2 regions of the Erwinia sp. 1181_3 genome follow, and region 1 is predicted to be linked to the other one. Evidence: predicted binding sites of a transcription regulator. Region 1 holds the regulator's gene; the other holds the start of a gene.

The links. The regulator ArgR, encoded in region 1, controls arginine synthesis, uptake and breakdown. The targets are predictions, from matches to a motif close to ANTGAATAAAAATACANT.
Region 2: a site for ArgR is predicted at 2,719-2,736, ahead of argA (amino-acid N-acetyltransferase). Genes of this name have one in related genera too.

What each region holds. Positions count from the first base shown of each region.
Region 1 covers NZ_VTDE01000003.1:710,178-718,697, reverse strand. The annotation lists gene aaeX (p-hydroxybenzoic acid efflux pump operon protein AaeX) at 41-244, shown strand; gene aaeA (p-hydroxybenzoic acid efflux pump subunit AaeA) at 252-1,184, shown strand; gene aaeB (p-hydroxybenzoic acid efflux pump subunit AaeB) at 1,198-3,156, shown strand; gene FY046_RS11755 (NAD-dependent succinate-semialdehyde dehydrogenase) at 3,295-4,749, shown strand; gene FY046_RS11750 (barstar family protein) at 4,787-5,056, shown strand; gene yhcN (peroxide/acid stress response protein YhcN) at 5,139-5,402, opposite strand; gene yhcN (peroxide/acid stress response protein YhcN) at 5,495-5,764, opposite strand; gene yhcN (peroxide/acid stress response protein YhcN) at 5,890-6,153, opposite strand; gene argR (transcriptional regulator ArgR) at 6,581-7,051, opposite strand; gene mdh (malate dehydrogenase) at 7,370-8,305, shown strand; gene degS (outer membrane-stress sensor serine endopeptidase DegS) at 8,379-8,520, opposite strand, start outside.
Region 2 covers NZ_VTDE01000007.1:76,059-84,578, reverse strand. The annotation lists gene mltA (murein transglycosylase A) at 1-644, opposite strand, end outside; tRNA gene FY046_RS17050 (tRNA-Met) at 851-927, shown strand; tRNA gene FY046_RS17045 (tRNA-Met) at 1,004-1,080, shown strand; tRNA gene FY046_RS17040 (tRNA-Met) at 1,128-1,204, shown strand; gene amiC (N-acetylmuramoyl-L-alanine amidase AmiC) at 1,290-2,537, opposite strand; gene argA (amino-acid N-acetyltransferase) at 2,769-4,124, shown strand; gene recD (exodeoxyribonuclease V subunit alpha) at 4,201-6,039, opposite strand; gene recB (exodeoxyribonuclease V subunit beta) at 6,036-8,520, opposite strand, start outside.

The DNA.
Region 1 (8,520 bases):
GGCAGCGAATTACCTGGTACAGTATCAACAAGGATAAATGATGAGTGTACTTCCGGTTGTCGTGGTGTTCGGGATGTCATTCCCACCCATTTTTTTTGAAATAATTGTGTCGCTGATCGTGTTCTGGCTGGTCCGCCGTCTGATCACGCCGACCGGGATCTATGATCTGGTCTGGCATCCGGCACTGTTTAATACTGCATTGTACTGCTGCCTGTTCTATCTGGTATCCCGATTGTTCGTCTGAGGTCATAGTGAAAGCTCTAACAAGAAAAATTGCCCGTTTCGCCATTACCCTGCTGCTGGTGATCATCGCGATTGTCCTGATTTTCCGCGTCTGGGTGTTTTATACCGAATCCCCGTGGACGCGTGACGCCAAATTCACCGCTGATGTTGTGGCGATTGCGCCTGATGTCAGCGGCCTGATCACCGACGTTCGCGTCCGTGATAACCAGCTGGTGCAGAAAGACCAGGTGTTGTTCACCATCGACCAGCCGCGTTACCAGAAAGCGCTGGAAGAGGCGGAAGCGGATGTTGCCTACTACCAGGCGGTGCTGAGTGAAAAGCGCCGTGAAGCTGCGCGTCGTAATCAGCTAGGCATCTCGGCCATGTCGCGTGAAGCGATTGACCAGGCCAACAGTGATTATCAAACCACGGAACACCAGCTGGCGAAAGCCGTCGCCACCCGGGACCTGTCGAAGCTGGACCTGGAACGTACCACGGTAAAAGCACCCGCAGCGGGCTGGATCACCAACCTGAATGTTTACACGGGTGAGTTTATTACCCGCGGTTCAACGTCGGTGGCGCTGGTGAAGCAGAACTCCTTCTATGTGCTGGCCTACCTGGAAGAGACCAAACTGGATGGCATCCGTCCGGGTTATCGTGTCGAAATTACACCGCTGGGCAGCAACCATGTCCTGCATGGCTCGGTCGACAGTGTGGCCGCTGGTGTAACCAACAGCAGCAGTACGGTTGATGGTAAAGGGATGGCGACGATTGACTCCAACCTTGAGTGGGTACGTCTGGCACAGCGTGTGCCGGTGCGAATTCACCTTGACCAGCAGCCGGGTAACCTCTATCCGTCGGGTACCACGGCGACCGTAGTGGTCACAGGCGCGCAAGACCGTCAGGATAAAGATATGTCACCGCTGATGAAGCTGATGCATCGCCTGCGCGAGTTTGGTTGAGGCGGGGCGAATGATGCAGTGGTATCGTCTGCGCTTTCCCATCAAACTGACTTTTGCCATTTTACTGGCGCTGTTTGTCGGCTTTGAATTTAACCTGGAAACTCCGCGCTGGGCGGTGATGACGGCAGCTATCGTTGCCGGGGGCACCGCTTTTGCCGCCGGGGGTGACCCCTTCTCCGGTGCGTTGCGCCATCGCGGCATGTTGCGCATTATCGGCACCTTTATTGGCTGCATTGCTGCCGTGGTGATCATGGTGGCCACCATTCGTGCGCCCGTGGTGATGTTGCTGCTGTGCTGCATCTGGGCGGGTGTCTGCGTGTGGGTTTCTTCACTGATGAAGGTGGAAAACTCTTATGCACTGGGCCTGGCGGGCTACACCGCGCTGATTATCGTGGTCAGCGTGGATGCTAACGGCTCGCTGCTGCTGGCCCCGCAGTTTGCCGTTGAGCGCTGTAGTGAAATCATTATCGGTATTGTCTGCGCTATTCTGGCTGACATGCTGTTCTCACCGCGTTCGATTAAACAGGATATTGATCGGGAAATTGATGCTCTTCTGGTTGAGCAGTACCGGTTGATGCAGCTCTGCGTGTCACATGCGGACAAAGATGAGGTTGATAAATGCTGGGCGGGGCTGGTACGCCGCACCACCGCGCTGAACGGTATGCGCACCCATCTGATGATGGAGTCAGGGCGCTGGCAGAAAGTGGATCGCCGTCTGCGCGTATTGAATACCCTGTCGCTGACGTTGATTACCCAGGCCTGTGAAACCTTCCTTATCCAGAACACCCGGCAAGAATATGTTCCTTCCCAGTTTCATCTGTTCTTCGAAAAGCCGGTTAATAATATTGCGGATATCCATAAGCGGATGAAAGTGATGCGCAGGGTGATTACCGCCAGCGGCAGTAAAAATACGCCGACGACCATTCGCACCTGGGTGGGGGCGGCCAGTCGCTATCTGCTGCTGCTGAAAGGGATCCACACCAATAGCCGTATCAGCCGCATAGAAGAAGATCTCCTGAATGCGGAACCCGTAGTCAAAATGCGTTCGGCTGAAAACCGTCATGCGTTGGTTAACGGCTTACGTACGTTTGTCGCGATTGCCGTTGGTTCACTCTTCTGGCTGTGGACCGGTTGGACCTCCGGCAGCGGTGCGATGGTGATGCTGGCAGTGATTACCTCACTGGCGATGCGCACGCCCAACCCGCTCATGGTCGCCAAAGACTTTCTCTACGGCATGATTGTCGCTATTCCTCTGGGGTCACTGTATTACATGGTGGTGATGCCAAATACCCAGCAAAGTATGCTGCTGTTATGCATCGCTCTGGGTATCATCGCGTTTATCTGCGGCATTCTGATCCAGCGGCGGCAGATCGGTACGCTGGGGGCGCTGGTGGGGACCATTAATATCCTGACACTGGATAATCCGATGAAGTTTGAAGTCAGCTTGTTTCTCGACAGTGCGCTCGGCCAGGCGATCGGCTGCTTTGTTGCCTTGCTGGTGATCCTGCTGATACGCGATACCTCGAAAGCACGCGTCGGACGGACGCTACTTAATCGCCTGATGTATGCTGCGGTCTCTGCGCTGACGACTAACCCGGCACGGCGTAAAGAGAACCACTTGCCTGCGCTCTATCAGCAACTCTTTATGCTGCTGAATATCTTCCCCGGTGACATCGACAAATACCGGCTGGCGCTGACGCTGATCATTGGTCATCAACGTATGCGTGATGCCGATGTGCCCGTAAATGCCGATCTCTCTGCGTTCCACAAGCAGATGCGCCATACCGCTGACCGGGTTATCTCCTCCAGCAGTGAAATCAAAAAACGCCATTACTTTGAACGCTTGCTCGCAGAGTTTGAGATCTATCAGCAAAAGCTGGAACAGTATGACGCCCCGATCGGTGTGACCGAGCCGGTTGCACGACTGGCTGCGATGCTGAAAAAATATCAGAATACCCTGATCGAGATTTGATCACCTCGCTGACAGCATCCGCTGTCAGCGCTTTTCCTTGCCTGATTCCTTTCTCTGATGCCACTCCGTCATAAAACGACCGTCATTTGCCATCTATACTTATTGCCAGGCAAATGAAAACCGTATCAGGAGACAACGATGGCCCTCTCAACGCTTAAGGATAACGAACTGTTTCAGACTGGCTTTCTGGTCAATGGCCGCTGGCAGCAGGCGACGAGCACCTTTGACGTGCTCAACCCCGCGACCGGGGAAGTGATTGCTCAGGTGGCAAAAGCGGGCAAAACAGAAACTGAGCAGGCCATTGCGGCAGCGGCAGCGGCTTTCCCGGGCTGGCGTGCCCAGACCGCCAAACAACGCGCTGAAATTCTGCAACGCTGGTATCAGCTTATCCTTGAAAACAAAGCCTGGCTGGGGCGTCTGATGACCGCCGAACAGGGTAAACCATTAAAAGAGGCAGAGGGCGAGGTGGAGTATGCTGCCAGCTTCATTCAGTGGTTTGCTGAACAGGCGAAGCGTGCGAATGGTGAAATCATTCCTCCGGCAAAGCCGGGCAGCCGCATTCTTGCCACGCGTGAACCTGTTGGGGTGGTTGCCGCCATTACACCGTGGAATTTCCCCATGGCCATGCTGACTCGCAAACTGGGTCCGGCGCTGGCTGCTGGCTGTACCGGCGTGATCAAACCCGCTAATAACACGCCGCTTTCTGCCTTCGCCTTGCTGGCGCTGGCGAAAAAAGCGGGCGTGCCCGATGGCGTTCTGAATGCAGTCGCCGGCGATACGCAGGCGATCAGTGATGCCATTATGGCGAGCAATCAGGTGCGGAAAATCTCCTTTACCGGTTCCACACAAGTTGGCAAGTTGCTGATGCGCAATGCGGCCGAGACGCTGAAAAAGGTTTCAATGGAGCTGGGGGGCAACGCACCCTATATCGTCTTTGACGATGCGGATATTGATGCGGCGGTGAAAGGGGCGATTGCTAATAAATTCCGTAATGCCGGGCAGGTCTGCGTCAGCGTGAATCGCTTCTTTATCCATAACCGTGTTTACGATCGCTTCGTTAGTCAACTGGCGGAGGAAGTGAAAAAGCTGAAGGTGGGTAACGGGATGGAAGAGGGCGTGGTGATCGGGCCGCTAATAGACGCCTCCGCACTTAAAAAAGTCGAAGAACATGTTAACGATGCCGTGGCACAAGGCGGCAGGCTGGTGACCGGTGGTGCGCGTCATGCGCTGGGGGGGAATTTCTGGCAACCCACCGTGATTGCGGAAGCGAATGAAACCATGAAACTGGCCCATGAAGAGACCTTCGGTCCGGTGGCCGCGTGCTTCCGTTTTGATACGGAAGAAGAGGTCGTCCGCCGGGCGAATGATACCGAGTTTGGTCTGGCCGCCTACTTTTATACACAAAATCTGCAGCGGGTATTCCGCGTCTCTGCCGCGCTGGAAAGTGGCATGGTGGGAGTGAATGAGTGTGCGGTCTCTACTGAGTTGGCGCCGTTCGGTGGCGTCAAAGCCTCCGGTCTGGGGCGGGAAGGTTCGGTTCTGGGGCTTGAGGAGTTTATGGAAGTCAAAGCCCTGCATATTGGTGGGCTGTAGCCCTACGCCCGGTTGTGTGTCCTGCGGAGCAGCCAGCATGAGAAAAGAGAGTTTCGATTTTAATGTGATTGTCGACCAGGCGCATTTCTACCGCCAGTTCAGTGAACGGTTTGCATTAACGGCGAGTGTGATAAGCGATTTGGATAGCCTGTGGGATGCCATCATTCAGCCGCAGGTGCCGCTACCGCTGGAGATTGAGTTTATCCATCTGGGAAGTGGTCAGAAACGACGATATGGCGCACTGATTTTGCTCTTTGATGAAGCGGAAGAGGAACTTGAGGGCCAGCTCCGCTTTAACGTCAGGTAAAAAGGGCAAAAAAAGGGCCCCGGCGAACGGGGCCAAAAAGGTCGTCTGGCCTGCCCATCATGGGCAGTGCATTGACGAGGAATTACTTATAGAGCTCGGCGGTGGCGTGCCAGCTGTCCTGATTACGTGCTTCAATAATGCGATAAGCACTGGCACCTTCACGATCGGCTTTTTGTGACAGCTGCTGACGAATATCCGACGGTGTACCCGCCACGCCACTCAACGTAATTGTCCCCGCAGATTGCAGATTTTCAGCCTGTTGGCTGTTGACCAGCTGTGCAGCAGATGCGCCAAAGCTGACGACAGAAAACAGACCCAATGCAGCGATGGTTGTTTTAATTTTCATGATTAATCTCCTCATTGTGACCAACAACCTGCGGATTCAACATCATGACCGCAGTCATGTCACGGATGGGTGCAGCAGCACCCGATACGGTGTTATTTATACAGTTCAGCGGTGGCGTGATAGTTACCGTCGTTACGTGCTTCGATGACACGGTAAGAGGTTGCGCCCTGCTGGTCCGCTTTCTCTGACAGCGCATGACGGATATCCATTGGCGTTCCGTTGATGCCGCTGACGCTTGCGGTTCCGGCAGATTGCAGATTCTGGCTGGCGACCTGCTCATTGGTCACCAGATTCGCGGCGCTGGCGCCGAATGACAGAACAGAAGCAAGACTCAATGCAGCGATGGTAAAAGTGGTTTTCATGATGATGACTCCAGAATTAGGGTTTCGCGGTAACCGAAAGGGCTTAAAAGCGTTTTTTATACTTGGGGTTACCGTATTTCATTAATTAATTAACTAATAAATAGACGTCCAGGTGACTGACTGAATTATTTGTACAATTCGGCTGTCGCGTGCCAGTTACCGTTCTCATAGTCTTCGATAACGCGGTAAGCGCTGGCGCCTTTCTCAGTTGCTTTATTATTCAGAGCCTGATGGATATCCATCGGCGATCCGGCGACACCGCTAACGCTAATGACGCCGATAGATTGCAAATTCTTAGCCTGATCGGCGTTAACAGATTCAGCGGCAAAAGAACCAAATGACAGCGCAGATAACACGCTCAATGCAGCAATAGTAGTTTTAACGTTCATGATACTTTCCTCGTCAACTGTTTTTATCTTTTTACGTACTGTGATTTGCATCACGAAAACAAGTATAGATCTAATAACGTAAAAAATTAATAGCACGCTAATAATTTTTTGTTGGGATTCTTCTGGCGTTATGGCATTTTTAATAACCAGCCGTTATAAAAAACGCTTATATTTTACCCGCCCCCTGTTAAATACGTGTAAAAACATCGCACTGCGTGACATTAGCGATTTGTGCGCTTATTAGGGGTTGATCACATTGCTGAAAGAATTTTTGGCAGTGGTAGCCGCAAGGAGCCGGGTGAGAAGGGAGTGGGATATTCTGCTGTTGGTTGTTTTATCAGGGAAATAAAAAAGGGCCGATCAGTATCAGCCCTAAGTAAAATGCATGGCCAGCGGGTGTTGCCGCCAGGTTAACGCCAGTGGTGCCTTATAACTCTTGCTCGAAGAGTACCAGCACCGCATCGTAGAGTTGCTTCACCGAGAAGGCGCGTGCAGGCGTAATAAAGATGGTGTCATCTCCGGCGATGGTTCCAAGAATACCTTCTGCTTTACCCAGTGAATCCAGCAGGCGTGCAATCAACTGTGCGGCACCCGGGCTGGTGTGAATCACAACCAGTGCATCGTTAAAGTCGATATCCAGCACCAGGTTTTTTAGCGGACTGGTGGTGGTCGGCACGCCCAGTTCTGCTGGCAGGCAGTAAACCATCTCCATTTTTGCATTGCGCGTGCGCACTGCGCCGAACTTCGTCAGCATACGTGACACTTTCGACTGATTGATATTCTCGAAGCCTTCTTCTTGCAGTGCGCTGACAATCTCGCCCTGCGAGCTGAATTTTTCTTCCTTGAGTAAGGCTTTGAATGCCTTGATCAGGTCTTCTTGTTTTGATGGGTTACGCATAGGTTACCGATAAAAGGGGGTTATCAAGGGATACCCTCAGCGGGATATTACATTAATATGCAATAAAATGAATGTTTATGCAAATGAGAAATCGGGCGCGGAGCCATTCAAGGCCGTCTCCGCAACAGTTTACCAAATTTTATCGGCGAAAAAAAACGTGCTGACGCCGTGCTGAAATGCGCACTTTGTGAACACTTTGTTATAATGTTGAGGTTGTTCCACAACGCGCTAAAGGTGTAATGTAACGCCCAATCACGATGTATTTGTATACTGATTTCCCGGCACATGTAATGTTCAAAAAATAATAAGGAGTTTAGGATGAAAGTTGCGGTCCTCGGTGCAGCAGGTGGTATTGGTCAGGCTTTGGCCCTCCTGCTTAAAACTCAGCTTCCGGCAGGCTCAGAACTCTCCCTCTATGATATCGCTCCGGTTACCCCCGGTGTCGCGGTTGATTTAAGCCATATCCCTACAGCAGTCAAAATTGAAGGTTTCAGCGGTGAAGATGCGACTCCTGCGCTTAAGGGTGCTGACGTAGTGCTGATTTCTGCTGGTGTTGCACGTAAACCTGGTATGGATCGTTCAGATCTTTTCAACGTAAATGCCGGCATTGTGCGTAATCTGATTGAGCAGGTCGCCTCAACCAGCCCAAAAGCACTGATTGGTATCATCACAAACCCGGTCAATACCACGGTAGCGATTGCTGCTGAAGTGCTGAAGAAAGCAGGTGTTTACGACAAAAATAAACTTTTTGGTATCACGACCCTCGATATCATTCGTTCGAACACATTTGTTGCTGCCTTGAAAGGCAAGCAGCCTGAAGAACTCAATGTGCCGGTGGTTGGTGGACACTCCGGCGTGACGATCCTGCCATTGCTGTCGCAGATCCCTGGCGTGACATTTACCGAGCAGGAAGCCGCTGAACTGACGAAACGTATTCAGAATGCGGGTACTGAAGTGGTCGAGGCAAAAGCGGGTGGCGGCTCTGCAACTTTGTCGATGGGCCACGCGGCTGCGGTCTTTGGTTTGTCTCTGGTGCGTGCTCTGAAAGGCGAAAGCAACATTGTTGAATGTGCTTATGTTGAAGGAGATGGCGAGTATGCGCGTTTCTTCTCACAGCCGTTGCTGCTGGGCAAAAACGGTATTGTCGAACGTCGTCCGATCGGTGCACTGAGTGCGTTTGAACAGCAGTCGCTGGATGGCATGCTGGACACGCTGAAGAAGGATATTACTCTCGGCGAAGAGTTCGTTAAGTAACTTACCCCTTCATATATGGCACCCGTAGCGGTGCTGTTCACCCCGGCTCTGTCCGGGGTGGATGTCTGTCAAACTACTGCGTCTGATTCTCTTCCGGGTATTCCTGAACCGTGACTGGCAGCGTCATCTTTTTACCCTCACGGCTGATTTCTACGTTAATCACCGTTCCCGGGCGTATTTCCGCCACCTGATCCATCGTTTCCAGCGGTGAAGCC
Region 2 (8,520 bases), on a different contig from region 1:
TTACCGATACTGCGATAAGGATGGCCATTCTTACCACCGTAGCCGAAGAACGTCAGCGGACGCCCATCCCCGTAGTCAACATAGCCGCTGCCCTGCACATCCATAATAAAGTTATCCATCAGCGAATTGCTGTAGCCCGCGATAAAGCGTTCATCCAGCGCACCACTGTAGATTTCCGCCCGGCTTGGCAGCTTCCTGCCCTTACTACGCGGTGGCATACGGTATAAAGGATACTGGAATTCACCCTGGCGGGTGTAACGCGCCTGAATCACCGGGGTGTAGTAACCGGTAAACTGAACGTTGCCATAATTGTCGGTGCCTTCCATCTGATATGCATCCAGACCGAACTGGCGCAACTGACGAGTATCGCCCCCAGCCATCAGCCAGCTCTCGATGGCGCTATAGGTGCCGGACTGACGCGAATACATGCCCGCAGAGGAAAAACGGATTTGAGAAACCTGGTCGGCAAAGTCTTTGCCATTCACCGGGCGCCCCTTCGCGTTGGGCTGATTGACCAGCGCCAGCGGTTGATTCAGTGTCCCATCCTTATACTGTTGCCCACGATCGGTGGGTTTCGACGAACACCCCGCCAGCAGCGCCAGCAGCGTGCCGGTCACCAGATATTTTGCCCAACCTGCTTTCATGCCTTCTTTACCTTTATACGGGAACCCTGCGCGAAGATAGCAAAGGCACCGCCATAATTAAATGCGCCTTCTGAAAAAGACCTGAGGCATTTGTGCAACATTCCAGCATCTGAGCGTAAAAATCCATCACAACCACGATTTTAGCCACTTATCTGCAAAAAGGGGTTGCAAGAAAACCCATCAGGCGTATAGTGCGCAACCACGGACGCGGGATGGAGCAGCCTGGTAGCTCGTCGGGCTCATAACCCGAAGGTCGTCGGTTCAAATCCGGCTCCCGCAACCAATTAACTAAAGTCTGTAAGATTGAGTTAAGCAGTAAAGAAGATAGTTGTCGTGATGGAAGCGACAAACCACGCGGACGCGGGATGGAGCAGCCTGGTAGCTCGTCGGGCTCATAACCCGAAGGTCGTCGGTTCAAATCCGGCTCCCGCAACCAATTATCCGTCGTGGGTGGAAGTAAAAGTAGTTAAAGCGTTAATCGGACGCGGGATGGAGCAGCCTGGTAGCTCGTCGGGCTCATAACCCGAAGGTCGTCGGTTCAAATCCGGCTCCCGCAACCAATTAAACACCCTTAAGGGTGTTTTTTTGTATGTGTCGTTTGTCCCCCTCTTGCTGAATCACAGCGGAATCCTTTCCGCCCGTTGACTATTTATGCAGTGCCAGCGGCGCACCGTTAGCAAAATACGCTTTAATCCCTGCCAGAATGGAATCCGCCACCTGATGCTGAAAACGTGTGGTGCGTAATTTACGTTCCTCTTCGATATTGCTTATAAAGGCCGTTTCTACCAGAATCGAAGGGATATCCGGTGCTTTCAGTACCGCAAAGCCTGCCTGATCCACCGTCCGCTTATGCAGATGGTTAATTTTCCCCATGCGCGACAACACCTCTTTGCCAAACTTCAGACTGTCGTTAATCGTCAGGCTCTGCACCATATCGAACATGGTGTGGTCGAGGTAACGGTCGCCGCTTCTGCTAACGCCCCCAATCAGATCGGATTCATTCTGCGTCTGTGCCAGAAAACGGGCAGCGGTACTGGTTGCCCCTTTCGTCGACAGCGCAAACACCGATGATCCGCGTGCCGCACGGCTGGTAAATGCATCAGCATGAATCGAGATAAACAGGTCGGCACGCTGCTTGCGCGCTTTCGCCACACGCACTTTCAGGGGAATAAAGACATCCTCATTGCGCGTCATATAGGCACGCATGTTCGGCTGCTTATCGATCAGGGCCTTCAGCCGTCGGCCAATCTTCAGCACCACATCTTTCTCGCGCGTTTTATGCTTACCAACGGCCCCGGAGTCTTCACCGCCGTGGCCGGGATCGATCATGATGACAATGGGACGATCCCGACCCGCCTTACCGGGAAGCGGTGCGGCCGCTGGCTGGCTGCGTTCGAGATCGCCCTTGTTGTAATCTTCCAGCAATGCCAGTAGCGGATCATCATTGTGCTGTTGTGTTTGCACCGGATAGAGATCCAGTACCAGACGATTTTTGATCCCGGCAACCGGATCGAGCGTAAAAATACGCGGCGCAACGTTTTGCTTTAGCTCAAGCACCAGCCGGACGGTGTTTTGGTCGAACTGGCCGACACGCGCATTTTTAATATAGGGATCGTCCTGACGGACCAGATTGCCCACGCTATTCAGCGCCGAATTCAGCCGGATATTATCGATATCCACGACCACGCGATCGGGATTGCTGAGGGCAAACTGCTTATACTTAAGCGGCGTGTTGGACTCAATGGTCAGACGTGAATAAGTAGAAGAAGGCCAGAGGCGGATCGCGACCACATGGCCGCTGGCGGCCATGCCGACACGGCTGATGCTGAGTAACCAGGCTGCGCCTGCCCCTTGTAATAACCGCCGCCGGTTAAGTGAGGTTGAATCGGTCATGCCACTCCTGATGCGTTGCTGTGTTTAATAAAAAGCCAATAACAAAAATTTTGCAAAAACTTTAACGAATCCACCAGGCAGTGTCACCCAAAAAAAGCGAATAAATGCAGGGCATTAGCCACAGAGAAATGCGGTAGCAGGTGATAAGTAAGGATAAATGCCACTTGCACCCGGAGTGATAAAAGAATAAAAATACACTTTTACCGAATAATAATTCAAAGAGGGTTTGCCGTGAAGGAACGTAGTACCGAGCTGGTCCAGGGATTCCGCCATACAGTTCCCTATATCAACGCCCATCGTGGTAAAACGTTTGTCATTATGCTGGGTGGTGAAGCCATCGAGCATGAGAACTTCTCAAGCATCGTCAATGATATCGGCCTGCTGCACAGCCTGGGTATCCGCCTGGTCGTAGTGTATGGCGCCCGCCCGCAAATTGATGCCAGCCTCGCCGAGCGTAACCTCGAACCGCTCTACCATAAACATACCCGCGTTACGGATGCGCAGTCGTTGGAGCTGGTCAAACAGGCCGCAGGCCGTTTACAGCTGGATATCACTGCCCGCCTGTCGATGAGCCTCAATAACACGCCGTTACAGGGCGCACATATTAATGTGGTCAGCGGCAACTTTATTATTGCCCAGCCGCTGGGCGTGGATGACGGCGTGGACTACTGTCACAGCGGCCGTATTCGTCGTATCGATGAAGAAGCCATTCATCGCCAGCTGGACAGCGGTGCCATCGTGCTGATGGGGCCCGTCGCCGTTTCGGTCACCGGAGAGAGCTTCAACCTGACCTCTGAAGAGGTTGCCACCCAGCTGGCGATCAAACTGAAAGCTGAAAAAATGATCGGCTTCTGTTCCGAACAGGGCGTGACGAACAATGAAGGCAATATTGTTTCCGAGCTATTCCCTAATGAAGCGCAGAAGCGTATTGAAGAACTGGAAACCAGCGATGATTATCACTCCGGCACCGTGCGCTTCCTGCGTGGTGCCGTGAAAGCCTGCCGCAGCGGCGTGCGCCGTAGTCACCTGATTAGCTATCAGGAAGATGGCACCCTGTTGCAGGAGCTGTTCTCACGCGACGGTATCGGTACGCAGATTGTAATGGAGAGCGCCGAGCAGATCCGCCGCGCCACGATTAACGATATTGGTGGCATTCTGGAACTGATCCGCCCGCTGGAGCAGCAGGGCATTCTGGTGCGCCGCTCGCGCGAGCAGCTGGAAATGGAAATCGATAAGTTTACGATTGTTGAACGCGATAACCTGACCATCGGCTGCGCTGCACTTTATCCATTCCCCGAAGAGCAGATCGGTGAAATGGCCTGCGTGGCAGTACACCCGGATTACCGCAGTTCGGCACGCGGCGAGGCACTGCTGGAGCGCGTAGCGTTACAGGCACGCCAGATGGGGTTAAAAAAACTGTTTGTGCTGACCACGCGCAGTATTCACTGGTTCCAGGAACGTGGTTTTGTCCCGGTGGATATCGAACTGCTGCCGGAAAGCAAAAAACAGATGTACAACTATCAGCGTCGTTCCAAAGTGCTGATGGTCGACCTGCGGGAAGCCAACGCCCATACGCGGCAAAGTTAATCGCGCACCGCACGATTAACCGACGGGGCGAGGCATGCTCCGTTCGATGTTAACCGGGACGGGCATGCCCGTCCCCCTAAACCTGCGTTAATCGATCCACCAGCCCACTGCGCCTTTGCGTGCGCATCTTCACTGCGGCGTTAAACACGCCTTTATCGGCGTACAGCGTTAGCTGCCGTTTGGCACGCGTGATGGCGGTATACACCAGCTCACGCGTCAGCACCGGCATGATCTGATTTGGTAACACCATCAGCGTATGTTCAAACTCCGATCCCTGCGACTTATGCACCGTCATCGCCCAGGCGCTGTCATGCGGCGGCAGGCGGCTCGGTTGCACAGCCTTGATGCTGCCATCGGGCAGTGGGAAAAACACTTTCAGCTGCTGCTCATCGTCCAGCATCGCAATACCGATATCGCCGTTAAACAACCCCAGCGCCCGGTCATTACGGGCAATCATCACAGGCCGCCCGACAAACCACTTGCCGTTCATCGCCACAACGCGGCGAATCAGCCCCGCCTGGCGCAGCGACTGCTCAATGCGTTCATTCAGTCCGGCAACCCCAAATGGCCCCTCGCGCAGGGCGCACAGCAGTTGGAATCGGCCAAACTCCGCCAAAACCTCAGCAGGCGGCGCTCCGGCGGCGAGCAATTTCAGATAGCCGCGATAACCCGCCACACAGTCATTCAACAGCTGCTGGTAATCCTCGCTGCTGCTCAGTGCCTGGCGACGAATATCCGTAAATCCACCGCTGAAGACCTGCTCAACCCGCTTCACCTCACCGGCGTTGACCGCCAGCGCCAGCTGACCAATACCTGATGACGCTGTAAAACGGTAGCTTTTCCGCAGCAGGCAGATCATATCGCGCACCACAGAAGCACTGGCATCCTCACGCCCGGCAACGTCACACCCCGTCAGACGCGTGAGTTCAGCGGCACGCTCCAGGCTGTAACCGAATTCGGCACAGCGGCAGATATCCCCCAATACGGCACCCGCCTCTACCGAGGCAAGCTGGTCGCGGTCACCCAAGAAGATCACTCGTGCCTGTGAAGGCAGCGCCGCGATCAGGTTAGCCAGCATCGGCAGATCGACCATTGAGGCTTCATCCACCACCAGCACGTCCAGATGCAACGGATTACCCCGGTGGTAACGCATGCGTTGGCTGCCTGGCAGTGCGCCCAGCAGGCGGTGCAGCGTGGTCGCCTCCGTCGGGAAACGGCTGCGAATCTCCTCGTCCAGCGTCAGTTCCTGTAGCGTTTTTCCCAGTGACTCCGTGAGTCGGGCTGCCGCTTTCCCGGTTGGAGCTGCCAGTTCAATCCGTGGCGCCGTCACTGATAGCTCAATCAGGCTGGCGAGTAATTTCGCCACCGTTGTGGTCTTCCCGGTGCCCGGCCCGCCTGAAATCACTGCAACCTGACGGGTGAGCGCCACGGCAGCGGCAATTTTCTGCCAGTCGTCAGGCTGCTGGCCGAAATAGCGGTCAAGCGTCTGGCGCACCTGCGCCTCATCCAGTGCGACGGCATGCTGCTGGCGCTGCACAAACTGCGCCACTTCCCCTTCGCTCTGCCACATCCGGTGCAGATACAGCCGCTGTTGATGTAACACCAGCGGCGTCGCTGACTCCCCGTTGCTGACGGCGGTTTGTGCCAGTAATGTATCAGCCCAGTCCTGTGGTGCTCCTGCCGCCTGCCACAATGCCTGCGCCAGCTCCGGGTGACGGCCGGCAAAAAAAGCCTCAGGATGCAGTTGGTCCAGCGGCAGACAGACGTGCCCTTCCCCCGCATCGCGACTGACCAGTGCGGCCGCCAGCATCAGCGCCGGTTGCTCTGCTGTCGCCACCATCTGCGCAAACTGCACATCAAGGGGCCGCAATAGCCGCAGTCGCTGCGCCTGCTTTAATCCTTCTGTCAGCGTCATGCGCCCTGCTCCGCGTTGTTAGCAAACAGCTGGTCAAGCGCAGTGACAAAGTCTGCCTGGGGCCGCGTGCTGTAAATGCCATTGCTTCCCTCCGTCCCGTCCAGGCCACGCAGGAACAGATAAATCACGCCACCGAAATGACGTTCGTAGTCATAGTCCGCCAGACGGTGCCGCAGATAGCGATGCAGCGCCAGCGTGTAAAGCTGGTACTGCAGGTCGTAGCGATGTGACTGCATCGCCTGCGCCATAGCCGGACGCGTGTAAGCGCTACTGTCCTCACCCAGCCAGTTCGATTTGTAATCCAGCAGGTAATATTTTCCCTGCCAGCAAAAGACCAAGTCGATAAAGCCTTTCAGCATGCCCTGCACCTGATAAAAATCGAGCGGCGGGCAGTCAGCCGAAAGCGGGTCCTGGCGCACCACCTGGTCCAGTGCATCAGCCGTCAGAAGACGTGAAATCGGCAGATAAAATTGCAGCTCAACTCGCCGGGCTTCAGGTGCAAGCTGATCCAGGCTCACGCCACTGTCATTGAGCGGCGTATGCAAAATACGCCCGAGCCAGTCATGCATCACCGGATGCCAGGCCTCGTCCAGCCCCTGACGACTAAGCTGAAGCGCCAGCCAGTCATCTTCCAACGGTGCGGTAAATTCGAGGGTTTCGAACAATCCATGCAGGAAGGTGCCCGGTGCCGCTCCGCGCGGGAAAGTGTGCGGCGTAAGCTGTGGTAACAGCTCATCGCTGGCTTCCCCCACCGCATCAACATCCAGCCGGGGCAGCAGGTCCAGCGCGGGCGCATGTCCGTGCTGTTGCAGGCCGGAATAACTGGTCACTCGCCAGTCATCGCGCAGGGTACGTTGTAACTGCTGGCTGCTCAGGCGCTGTGGGTCTTCGTGCTGTGGCTGCCACGGCGTATCGTCCGGTTCCTGCGGAATAACGACCGCGGTCGTATCACTTTGCAGGCTCAGCAGTGCCGTCCTTAATCCTGCGGCATCTGCCGCTTCGCCTTGCTGGATCAAGTAGCCCAACGCGCTGCGGTGCAGGTCGCTGTCGCCCTCTTTTTTACGTGTGCCTTTAATCAGGGGAGCAATACCGACGCTACAGTGGTAAACCGAGCGCGTCAGCGCCACATACAGCAAGCGCAGATCTTCTGCCAGCCTTTCCTGCTCGGCCAGCGCCACGCTCTCTTCCCCTTGTTGTAAGTCGAGCAACGCTTCGAAGGTTTGACGATCGTGATAAACGCCGTTTTCCGCCTCGCGGAAGTTGGCAACAAATGGCAACCACACCAGCGGATACTGTAAACCTTTCGATTTATGGATGGTGACAATCTGCACCAGGTTACGATCGCTCTCCAGGCGCAACTGCTGGTTAGCCACTTGCCCGTCCGGCTGTTCCACCTGCTGAGCGAGCCAACGCACCAGCGCATGTTCACTGTCGAGGGTGGCTGCAGCCTCCTGCAACAGTTCACCCAGATGCAGCAGATCGGTCAGACGGCGTTCCCCGCTGTCGGACGCCAGGAGGTTTTCCGCAATATGCCGTTTCACCATCAGATCGCGCAGCATCGGCAGTACACCGCGCTTTAACCAACGCTGGCGGTAGTCGGCAAATTCATCCACCAGGGCATCCCAGGCCCGTTCGTCCTGGTTCAGCGCATCCAGTGCCCGGGCATCAAGGCCCAGCAGGCTGCTGGCCAGCGCACTGCGCAGAACACGCTCCTGCTCCGGTGCCAGCACCGCCTGCAACAGCCACAGCATTTCGCGGGCTTCCGGTGTGGTAAATACGCTGTCACGGTTGGAGAGATACACCGAGGGGATTGCCAGGCCGTTTAATGCCTCACGCATCACCGAGGCCTCACTACGGCTACGCACCAGAATCGTGATATCCGAGGCACGCACCGGCTGCTGTTTACCGGCCTTACCGATCATCGCGGTGCCCTGCTGCCCGGCACTGAGCCAGCGGCGAATTTCCGCGGCACACTGGCGCGCCATAAACTGCTGGTAATCACTGACCCCAACGCCCTCGCCGGGCTGCAACCAGAACTGCAAAGCCGGCTGTTCTGCTCCCTCCAGGCTAAAGCTCAGAGTGGCGTTCGGCTCTGCCGGGCTGACGGTAATAAACGGGATATCATTGAATAAAAACGGGTTTACCTGGTGCAAAAACAGCTTATTAACGCCATCCACCATCGCCGGTGATGAGCGCCAGTTAGTCTCAAGCGTATAGTGAGCACTAACTTCTGCTCGCGCCTTCATATAGGTAAAGATATCCGCACCACGGAAGGCGTAGATAGCCTGTTTCGGATCGCCGATCAGCAGCAGTGCACTGTCTGGCTGCCGCGCATACAGCGTGTGGAAGATGCGGTATTGCTGGGGATCGGTGTCCTGGAATTCATCGATCAGGGCGACCGGGTAACGCTGACGGATTGCCGCTGCCAGCGCGGCCCCCCCCGGCTGCTGCAATGCAGCATCAAAACGCCCCAGCAAGTCA